Regions from separate parts of the Massilia sp. CFBP9026 genome, predicted to be linked through region 1. Evidence: predicted binding sites of a transcription regulator. Region 1 holds the regulator's gene; the other holds the start of a gene.
The links. The regulator LexA, encoded in region 1, represses DNA repair genes until DNA is damaged. The targets are predictions, from matches to a motif close to ACTGTATNNNNATACAGT.
Positions count from the first base shown of each region.

Region 1 (5,619 bases):
TTCAGGGTGTCGACGTCTTTGTAGTCAACCTGTTCAACGCCAGCGGCGGTGAAGCGGCAGAACTTCTTGCGCTTGAACAGCGGGTTCTGCTGTTTGCGCTTGAGTTTTTCTTTAGCTTTGTTTTTGTCGAACTTTTTACCGAATGCCATTTGAGGCTCCTGTATATCTAAATTGCCGGTTAAGCGGCACTGAAATCAATGATGTGAAACACCAGGGCTTTGCTGTTGCGATTTTTTCGAGCAAGGAATCCATCGAAGCGGTAGCTGGCGCCCAGCTCGGCGCTGCCGAACCTGCCCGAAATCTCGCCCGCGGCGAACGCGGGGACTTCGAACTCGACCAGGCGATCGACCCCTGCCTCTCGCTGATGCGAACTGTGCATCAGGACGGCTGAAACGATCGGCACGCCGGCCGGGGTGTAGCGCAGTACGTCACGCTCGGCGATGGTCGCCACGAGCTGGAGCTGGTTCACCCGGTTCTTCTACTACTTGCTTGTTACGAATTCCTGGAAAAAATCTTAGGCAGCGGCAGCGGCAGCGGCTGGAGCAGCTGCTGCTGGAGCAGCGGCTTCTGCACGGTGGCTCTTGGCTGCGTCTTCGCGCTGCACCGATTTCATCATCGGCGACGGTGCGGTTTCTGCTTTCTTCATCTTGACGGTCAGATGACGCAGAACGGCATCATTGAACTTGAATGCGGTTTCCAGCTCGACCAGGGTCTCGTTGTCGCATTCGATGTTCAGACAGATGTAGTGAGCTTTTGGCAGCTTCTGGATCTGGTAAGCCATCTGGCGGCGGCCCCAGTCTTCCACGCGATGGATGTTACCGCCGCGGCTGGTCACCGTGGTCTTGTAACGCTCGATCATCGCCGGGACTTGCTCGCTCTGGTCCGGATGGACGATAAAAACGATTTCATAATGACGCATGCATTACTCCTTGAGGACGTTTTACATAAATGCCCACCTCGGCGTCAAGACGAGTGTGGGAAGGGAAAGCCCGCCAGTATAACCGGTGCCCGGAGCTTGCGCAACTACCAGCTCTGCACTGCCGGCGCGGGGACCGGCAGGCCTATGATGGATGAACTCGCCCAGCCAGGCTGCGGCGGCCAAGTTGTCTCCTGAAATGCAGCGCAACCCAAGGATGTCATCGATGAAACGTCAACTCACTGCCCTTGCCCTCGTCGCCGGCCTCGCCGTCGCCACCGTCGCGATCGCGAAACCGCAATACGGCTACATCATCACGTACTACTCCGACGCCAGCTACACCACCGTGGTCGGCGATGGCGAATTCACCTGCGCCGGCAAATGGAAACTGTATAACGGCGTCAAGACCGACTTCTATCTCGAGTCCAACGAAACCGAGTGCTGATGCACTGACCATCGTCACCCTCCGGTCGCCGCCCGGCGACCGGGCTCCGGCCGGGCTTGCCGAATCGACGCAAATGCCTGAGCTTTAACGAATATTTCCTGTTTTTTTATCGATTTCCCTTGCGCAGAGTAGAATACTGTACAAAAATACAGTTTACCTCTACAACCCGTTGCTGCAAGATATTTATGCTCAAGCTCACTGCAAGGCAAGAACAGATCCTTAACCTGATCAAGGAAGCGATCGAGAACACGGGTTTTCCTCCAACCCGGGCCGAAATCGCGGCCGAACTGGGCTTCCGCTCGGCGAATGCGGCCGAAGAACACCTGCAAGCCCTGGCGCGCAAGGGCGCGATCGAGATTTCGCCGGGCACCTCGCGCGGCATCCGCCTGGTCGGCGCCAGCGTCGAGCAGATCCCGATGCCGCCGCCCTCCCTGATGTCGCTGCCGCTGGTCGGCCGCGTCGCCGCCGGCAATCCCATCCTGGCGCAGGAACACGTCGAAGCGACCTATAACGTCGACACCGCGATGTTCGCGGCGCGGCCCGACTTTTTGCTCAAGGTAAAAGGCTGGTCGATGCGCGACGCCGGCATCATGGATGGCGACTTTTTGGCGGTCAAGAAAATCGACAGCGCCAAGAACGGCCAGATCGTGGTCGCCCGCCTGGGCGAGGAAGTCACCGTCAAGCGCTACCGCAAGACGGGCGACCTGGTCGAGCTGCTGCCCGAGAACCCGGACTTCAAGGTCATCGAAGTCACGCCCGACGAAGAGTTCGCGCTCGAGGGGTTGGCGGTGGGGCTGATGCGCAGCTGGAACTGATATAGCCGTCGATCCGTCGTTCCCGCGAAGGCGGGAACCCCAGTTTGCATGAGTCGCCGCCACAATAAGCGATCGTGGCAGCGCTGAGGGCTTGGGTTCCCGCCTTCGCGGGAACGACGTTTACAGGCAGTCTTTACTGCTTGGCCTTGTTGACCACCGAATTGTGCTGGTCCACGAATGCCTCGGTCGCGCTGCGCCAGGCGGCGAAATCGGCCAATACCATCTTCGAATTGACCTTCGCTCCCTCGGCGATGTTCTGGCGCACCTGCTCCAGGTAGGCGGTCGAGGCTTCGGTTTCCTGCTTGTTCATCAGCTTGGCGATGTCGGCCGGGATGCGCTTGGTCAGCGGCGATTGTTCGTTGAGATTGGTCACCATCTTGTTATAGCAATCCTGCCAGCCGGTCACGGCCTTGTTAACGCGCTCGATCTCGTCGTTCACCTTCGACACCGCCGGGATGCGCGGCGACGGGCAGCGGTACTCGCCCGACTGCAGGTCGGCGCCATCGTAGCCCTTGATCCAGTAATCGATCTCGGCGCGGCGTTCGCCACGCTGCTGCATGATCACGAGCGAGTCGGCGGCGACCTTGTTGCCCTTGGCGGCCGACTTTTCAAACCATTCCTTCGCCTTGGCTTCGTCGACCGCGCCGGCCTCGCCATACCAGTACATCTGGCCCAGTTGCTGCTGGGCCTGCGGATTGCCAGCGTTGGCCAGCTTGGTGTACAGCTTGAGCGCGCCCGCATAGTCTTTTTTCTCGAACAGGGCATTGGCGTCCTCGAGTTCGCCGGCGAAGGCGGCGCCACTGAACGCGACGGATACCGCGAGGGACAGGCAGGACAGGAATCGTTTCATGGGCATACCGTAAGGCTGAGCTGGTAAAAGTCCATGATAGCCGTGTTTTACGGCTGGGCTCAACCGCAAAAATGACAGGGCCGGCATTTGCCGGCCCTGTGATGACAGTTTTACCCCGCTTTACGCATCCAGCGCCTGGCGGAAGTCGCCCACCAGGTCATCGGTGTCCTCGATGCCCACCGACACCCGGATCAAGCCTTCCGCGATGCCCATGCTGGCGCGCCGCTCGGGGCCCATCTCGAAGAAGATCGTGTGCGCCACCGGAATCACGAGCGTCCGGTTGTCGCCCAGGTTCGAGGCCGGGATCGCGAGCTTCAGGCGATTCAGGTAGTCGAACGGGTCGATGTCATCTTTCAGCTCGAAGCTCAGCAGCGAACCGCCGGAGCGGAACAGCCCCTCGACGATCGCGTGCTGCGGGTGCGAGGCCAGGCCCGGATAATGGACGGCAGCGACGCGTTCGTCGGCTTCCAGCATCGTCGCCAGCGCCAGCGCATTGGCGCAGGTGCGCTCCATGCGCAGGGCCAGCGTCTCGGCGCCGACCGCGATGTGGTGCGCCGCTTCCGGCCCCAGCGCGGCGCCGAAGTCGCGCAGCGCCTTGGCCCGCAGCTGGGCCATGCCTTGCGCGGCGGGCGGCTGCTTTCTGAAGTTCTGGGCGATGTTCGGATACGCGGCCCAGTCGAACAGGCCGGTATCGGTCAGCGCACCGCCCAGTGCGATGCCGTGGCCGCCGATCGACTTGGTCAGCGAATTGACCACCAGCCCGGCATGCACGTCTTTCGGACGGAACAGCCAGGGCGTGGTCATCGTATTGTCGACCACGTACAGGATGCCGCGCGCACGGCACAGTTCGCCGATGCGGGCCAGGTCCGCCACTTGCGTGCGCGGATTGGCGATGGTCTCGACGAATACCAGGCGGGTGTTCGGCTGCAAGGCCGCTTCGACCTGGGCCACGTCGGTGGCGTCGACGAAAGCGACGTCGACGCCCTGCCCCGCCACCGTCTGCCACAGGCTGTTGGTGTTCCCGAACAGGAAGCTCGACGACACGATGTGGTCGCCGGTCTTGAGCAGCGCCTGGAACAGCGCGCCGATCGCCGCCATGCCGGTGCCAAAGCACAGGGTGGCGACGCCGTCTTCCATCTTGCTGATCTTGTCTTCCAGGGCCGACACCGTCGGGTTGCCCTGGCGGCCGTAGCGGAAGCCCGGCTCCTTGCCCTGGAACACCGACGCCAGCTGGCGCGCATCGGCATAGCCAAAGGCGACCGAGGTGTGCACCGGCTTGTGCAGCGAACCCTGCTCGATCGTCTTGCGGCGATCGTTGTGCAGGATGGTGGTGGTGAAGCCGTAGCGCTTGTTATCCGACATGGTTTTTCCCGGCCTTACTCGGCGGCCACCGGCGGGTTCAGGTTGAGCTGGGTACGCACCTTGTCCTCGTTGCCGTCCTTGCTCGACGGGGCGTGGCGTGCCGATTCCTGGCGATCCAGGTATTCCGGGGTCACGTCGCCGGTGACGTAGATGCCGTCGAAGCACGAAGCCTCGAAGTTCTTGATCTCAGGATTGACGTCCGAGATCGCGCGCTTGAGTGCGTCGACGTCCTGGTACACCACGCGGTCGGCCGTGATCTCGCGGCACACTTCTTCGGTCGTGCGGCCGTGGGCGATCAGTTCGTCGCGGGTCGGCATGTCGATGCCGTACACGTTCGGGTACAGCACCGGTGGCGCCGCCGAAGCGAAGAACACCTTGCGGGCGCCGGCTTCGCGCGCCATCTGCACGATTTCGCGGCTGGTGGTGCCGCGCACGATCGAATCGTCGACCAGCAGCACGTTCTTGTCCTTGAACTCGGAGCTGATCGCGTTCAGTTTCTGGCGCACCGATTTCTTGCGCATGCCCTGGCCCGGCATGATGAAAGTGCGGCCGATATAGCGGTTCTTGATGAAGCCTTCGCGGTACTCGACGCCCAGTTTCAAGGCCAGCTGGATCGCGGCCGGACGCGAGGAATCGGGGATCGGCATCACCACATCGATCTCGTCGACCGGGATTTCGCGGCTGACCTTGTCGGCCAGGTATTCACCCATGCGCAGGCGCGTGGCGTACACCGAGGCGCCGTCGATCACGGAGTCGGGACGGGCCAGGTAGACGAATTCGAAGGCGCACGGATTGAGCGATGGATTCTCGGCGCACTGGCGCTCGTGCAGCTGGTTGTTTTCGTCGATGAAGACCGCCTCGCCCGGCGCGATGTCGCGCACGAAACGGAAGCCCAGGCCTTCCAGGGCGACCGATTCGCTGGCCACCAGGTATTCATTGCCCTGCTCGGTCTCGTTGATGCCCAGGCACAGCGGGCGGATGCCGAACGGGTCGCGAAAGGCCAGCAGGCCGTGGCCGGCGATCTGCGCCACCACGGCGTAGGCGCCGCGCACGCGGCGGTGCACGGCGGCGACCGCCTTGAACACGGCATCGGCGTCGAGCGAGTAGCCGTCGGCCGCTTCCTGGATTTCGTGCGCCAGCACGTTGAGCAGCACTTCGGAGTCGGAATCGGTATTGATGTGGCGGCGGTCGTTGCGGAACAGCTCGTCCTTCAGCACGGCCTGGTTGGTCA
Region 1 is NZ_JAXCWH010000006.1:98,999-104,617, reverse strand. Features, by position in the region: gene rpsR (30S ribosomal protein S18) at 1-149, opposite strand, end outside; gene priB (primosomal replication protein N) at 179-469, opposite strand; gene rpsF (30S ribosomal protein S6) at 515-919, opposite strand; gene SOM28_RS15885 (hypothetical protein) at 1,143-1,361, shown strand; gene lexA (transcriptional repressor LexA) at 1,547-2,176, shown strand; gene SOM28_RS15875 (tetratricopeptide repeat protein) at 2,310-3,026, opposite strand; gene SOM28_RS15870 (cystathionine gamma-synthase family protein) at 3,147-4,388, opposite strand; gene purF (amidophosphoribosyltransferase) at 4,403-5,619, opposite strand, start outside.

Region 2 (5,619 bases), on a different contig from region 1:
CAAGGCCGGGCTGGCGCCGGGCGCCACGCTGGTGGAGGTGGGAGGCGAGCCGTTCAGCATCGAGCGCCTGGCCGCGGCGGTGTCGCGCCGCGATCCGGCCGGCATCGCGCTCACCGTGCAACTGGATGGGCAGAAGCGCAAGGTCACGATCGCCTACGATGGCGGCTTGCGCTATCCTGCCCTGGAACGCATTCCGGACCGGGCCGATCGCCTGAAGGGGCTGCTGCAGGCGCGTTAGCCCGCCAGCGGCGCCGTCTTGCCAGCCCAGCTGCCTTTCATGAAGCGCGCCAGCAAGGGCTGGCGCGTCGGCGCCGGCGGTGGCAGCTTGGCGTCGACCACGACTGCCCACTGGTCGGCCAACTGTTCGCAGGTGGCGCGCAGCACGGGATCGATGTTGGGCAAGCGCGACAGCGCACACAGGTGGCGCTCGATCACCGAGGCCAGCTTGACGCACGGCTGCTCACCGTCGCCGCGCGTCGTGTAATTGGACATCAGGTGCAGGAGCGAAGCGACCAGCAACGCGTCCTGGCTGCGCGGCTCCGATGGCGTCGTGTGTGGGGTGGAAATGGTCATGCAAGCGTCTCCAAAAAAGCGGTTGCGGTCCGCAACGGTATAACGTGAATTGCAACGAGATGCGAATGATTCTCATTTCATTATTCACGCGTCACGCGGCGAAAGCAAGCGTTTTCGGCAAGCGAATCGTGGGCCGGCGGAGGTCGGGCGAAAGCGGGTTCTCTAAGGCAATTATTGCGAGAAATTACAGCCGGGTTTCACGCGCCGCGCGCAGGAATTCATCGAGCACTGGCGTGCAATCGAGCAGGTCGACGCCGCCGGCGCGGTGGAATTCGGGGTGCCACTGCAGGCCCATGACGAAGTTGGCGCGCTGGTAGCGGATCGCCTCGATGATGCCATCGGGCTCGGACATGGCTTCGACGCGGATGTCGCGCCCCAGATCCTTGACCGCCTGGTGGTGGATCGAGTTCACCATGGCCCGCTCGACCTTGGGGAACATGCGGCCCAGAGACGAGCCCTTGGGGAAGACGATGGCGTGGCGGTGCGCGTCATACACATCGTGCACGTGCGGCAGGGCCTCGGGCATGTCGGTGGCGACGTCCTGGTGCAGGGTGCCGCCGAAGGCGACGTTGATCAGCTGGCAACCGCGGCACACGCCCAGCACCGGTTTGCCGGCGTCGACGAATTCGTGCAGCAGTTCGAGCTCGTAGACGTCACGCGCGCGGTCGCCGCTCCACTCGGGCTTGGTCGGGGTTTCGGAATAGGTTTGCGGCGCCACGTCGGCCCCGCCCTGCAGCACCAGGCCGTCGAGGTGGCGCGCATAGTGGCGCAGGGTGATGTTGCTGGGGTGTAGCAGGCCGTTGGTATTCACGGTAGGGATCATGAATACCAGCACGTCGCGCGACATCACCCACTGGGCAATCGATTCCTCGAGATACTGCAGGTTCTTGCTGAGCAGCCCCTTGGCGCCGGTGGCAGGATGAAAAATGCGGGCCGAAACGCCGATGTGCAGCGTGCGCTGCATGAAATCGCGGTTGAAGCGTTCGCGCAGCGAGCGGAAACGTGAGGTGATGACCCGGCCGGCCAGGGCCACGGCATTGTCGCCATCGCGCAGGTAGCGGGCGGGACCGCGCGCGGTCTGGCCGCCGCTCGCGCGGCGATCGGGCACGCGCACGCGTGTTTCGCGGCGCTCGTCGACGTCCGCGGCCGGATCGTCCTTGCGCTTGATTTGATCGTCTTCAGCCATGGTTATTAATATAACTTCACCATTGCTTCGCACGATATAAAGTTGTTACAAAACGTCGCGTCCTCCCTACACCGGGAGATCCATCAGCTTCTGGAAGGTCAGCATCCAGTGGCGGCCGGCGACCGGCGTCGTGAGCAGGCCGCGCGCCCCGGCGCGGCGCGCACGCGCGCTATCGTAGTGAAAGGATTGCTCGACCAGGAACACCACCGGCGTGCGCTGCGCCCCGTCCTGCGACTTGATCGAGCTGCACACCTCATACGGTTCGATGCCGACCGCTGCCGTGTTGATCAGCACCAGCGATACCGGCGTTTCGTCGCACAGGCGCACCGCCGCGCACAGGCTGTCGGTCCATTCCACCGGCACCCGGCGCGGGCCGAGCACGCGCGCCACCTGGTTGCGCAGCTGGCACTCCTTGTCGACGATCAGGACGGCCCCATCTACGGGACCACGGCGCAGGCGCGTGTAGAATGCCGGCGTTTCGCAGTCCGGCGCCAGGCGCGGACGGCGGCGCCGCTCGGCCAGCACGCGCCGGACGGTGCGGGTACTCTGCTGCACCAGCACCTGGACCCGGGTATCGAGCAGTTCGGCCAGGGCTTCATACAGTTGCAGAGGGTCGATCGGCCGTGCCAGGGTGCGCCAGGGTTCGGCGCCGGGGTTGCCCGGGTTGCCGATCACGAGCGCCGGCTGCAGCGATCCCGGCGGCAGGCAGCCGAGCCGGGTCAGCGCGGTCGGGCTGTCGCCGTTGGCGATATACAGGTCCGGCTCTTGCAAACTATCGTCATGCAGGCAAGAATACGACGGCCCCACGCCCGGCGCCCGCGCCAGCAGGGCTTCGAGCCGCGCGCTTTCAGCCGGGGTAAACCCGATCAGGCGAATGGTGAACGGATAGCTGGACAAGTGCATCGGTAACGCCCCTCCCTGACATTGCCGTGATTATCTGGCTTAATCTAGCACAAACGTGCAAAGCGAAAAGCACGTCACAGCGCAAACTACTGTATATTTAAACAGTAAAAAAGCCTAACCTTTTCCTCCCGACAAGTTAGAATGCCGGAGCATTCGACAATCAATCTTCAAGATGGCCTCCAAGAAACCCGCTCCAGACTACAGCGAATCATCCATCCGCGTCCTCAAGGGACTCGAACCTGTGAAACAGCGCCCGGGCATGTACACCCGGACGGAGAATCCGCTCCACATCATCCAGGAAGTGATCGACAACGCCTCCGACGAAGCGCTGGGCGGTCACTGCAGGAACATCGGCGTGACCCTGAACCCTGACGGTTCGATCACGGTCGAGGACGACGGCCGCGGCATCCCGGTCGGCATCCACCCGGAAGAAGGCGTGTCCACGGTCGAGATCGTGTTCACCCGCCTGCACGCCGGCGGCAAGTTCGACAAGGGCTCGGGCGGCGCCTACGCCTTCTCGGGCGGCCTGCACGGGGTCGGCGTCTCGGTCACCAATGCGCTGTCGAAGCGCCTCGAGATCGAGGTGTGGCGCAAGGACGACCAGGGCAACGGCCAGCACAAGCTGGTATTTGCCAATGGCGACGTGATCGAGCCGCTCACTTCCAGCCCTGCCGAACGTGGCGGCAAGAAGAACGGCACCCGCGTCACCGCCTGGCCGGACGGTAAATATTTCGATTCCCCGAACATCCCGCTGGGCGACCTGCAGCGCCTGCTGCGCTCGAAGGCGGTGCTGCTGCCGGGGGTGACGGTTACGCTCACCAACGGCAAGACCGGCGACGTCCAGACCTGGCGCTACGACGAAGGCCTGCGCGGCTACCTGAACGAAGCGCTGGCGCAGAGCTCGAACGGCGAGACCCTGATCCCGCTGTTCGAAGGCGCGCAATTCGCCGCCGCGGGCGACGACAGCTTCGCCGAGGGGGAAGGCGCCGACTGGGTCGTGGCCTGGACCGAGGAAGGCGGCGTGGTGCGCGAGTCCTACGTCAACCTGATCCCGACCGTGAGCGGCGGCACCCACGAAGCCGGCCTGCGCGACGGCCTGTTCGGCGCGGTCAAGAACTTCGTCGAGCTGCACGGCCTGCTGCCGAAAGGCGTCAAGCTGCTGCCCGAGGACGTGTTCGCGCGCGTCTCGTTCGTGCTGTCGGCCAAGGTGCTGGACCCGCAATTCCAGGGCCAGACCAAGGAACGCCTGAACTCGCGCGACGCACTCAAGCTGGTGTCGACGTTTACCAAACCGCCGCTCGAACTGTGGCTGAACCAGCACGTCGAATACGGCAAGAAGCTGGCCGAACTGGTCATCAAGCAGGCCCAGTCGCGCCTGCGTTCGCTGCAAAAAGTCGAGAAGAAGAAATCGTCGGGCGTGGCGGTGTTGCCGGGCAAGCTGACCGATTGCGAATCGACCGACATCACCCGCAACGAGCTGTTCCTGGTCGAGGGCGACTCGGCCGGCGGCTCGGCCAAGATGGGCCGCGACAAGGAATTCCAGGCCATCCTGCCGCTGCGCGGCAAGGTGCTCAACTCCTGGGAAACCGACCGCGATCGCCTGTTCGCCAACAACGAGATCCACGATATCTCGGTGGCGATCGGCGTCGATCCGCATGGCGTCGGCGACTCGCCCGACCTGTCGGGTCTGCGCTACGGCAAGATCTGCATCCTGTCCGATGCGGACGTCGACGGTTCGCACATCCAGGTGCTGCTGCTGACCTTGTTCTTCAAGCACTTCCCTGCCCTGTTCGGCAACGGCAATATCTGCATCGCGCGTCCGCCGCTGTACCGGGTCGACGTGCCGGCGCGCGGCAAGAAGCCGATCCAGAAGCTGTACGCGCTGGACGACGGCGAACTGCTGGCGATCGAAGACAAGCTGAAGAAAGAAGGCCTGAAGGAGGGCGTGTGGAGCATCTCGCGCTTCAAGGGCCTGGGCGAGATGAACGCCGAGCAGCTGTGGGAAACCACCATGAACCCGGACACGCGCCGCCTGCTGCCGGTGGCCTTCGGCCAGTACGACCACGCCGAATCGGCATCGCGCTTCAATATGCTGATGGGCAAAGGCGAAGCCGCGGCGCGCCGCGCCTGGATCGAGGAACACGGCAATGAGACGGAGGCGGATATCTGATGAGGTTAGTGGTTTGTTAGCTGACTTGGGTTCCCGCCTGCGCGGGAACGACGGTCTTTCGGCCAGTGGCCCGAACACGTCGTCCCCGCGCAGGCGGGGACCTAAGTCAGCACCGCAGCCCCCAACGCCCACTAGAACACGAACAACATCATGACGAATCAACCAAGTCTCTTTGAACAACAACACGAGCCCTCGGACGTCGAGACGCTCACCCTGTCCACCTTCGCCGAGCGCGCCTACCTCGACTACGCCGTCTCGGTGGTCAAGGGCCGTGCGCTACCCGACGTGTCGGACGGCCAGAAGCCGGTCCAGCGCCGCATCCTGTACGCGATGAACGAACTGGGCCTGGGCCCGACCGCCAAGCCGCGCAAGTCGGCCGCGGTGGTCGGCGACGTGCTCGGTAAACTGCACCCGCACGGCGACCAGTCGGTGTACGACGCGCTGGTGCGCATGGCGCAGGATTTTTCGCTGCGCTACCCGCTGATCGACGGCCAGGGCAACTTCGGCTCGCGCGACGGCGACGGCGCCGCGGCAATGCGATATACCGAAGCCCGCCTGACCCCGATCTCGCGCCTGCTGATGGACGAGATCGACATGGGCACGATCGACTCGCAACCGAACTACGACGGTTCGACCACCGAACCGCGCACGCTGCCGGCGCGCCTGCCGATGGTGCTGCTCAACGGCGCCTCGGGCATCGCGGTCGGCCTGGCCACCGAGATCCCGTCGCACAATCTGCGCGAGGTCGCGGCGGCGGCGGTGGCGATGATCCGCAATCCCAAGATCA
Region 2 is NZ_JAXCWH010000002.1:227,209-232,827, forward strand. Features, by position in the region: gene SOM28_RS05140 (M61 family metallopeptidase) at 1-238, shown strand, start outside; gene SOM28_RS05145 (hypothetical protein) at 235-573, opposite strand; gene SOM28_RS05150 (gamma-glutamyl-gamma-aminobutyrate hydrolase family protein) at 758-1,759, opposite strand; gene SOM28_RS05155 (response regulator) at 1,826-2,662, opposite strand; gene SOM28_RS05160 (DNA topoisomerase IV subunit B) at 2,835-4,832, shown strand; gene parC (DNA topoisomerase IV subunit A) at 4,983-5,619, shown strand, end outside.
Region 2: the regulator LexA is predicted to act here: its motif matches at 2,751-2,768, upstream of SOM28_RS05160 (DNA topoisomerase IV subunit B).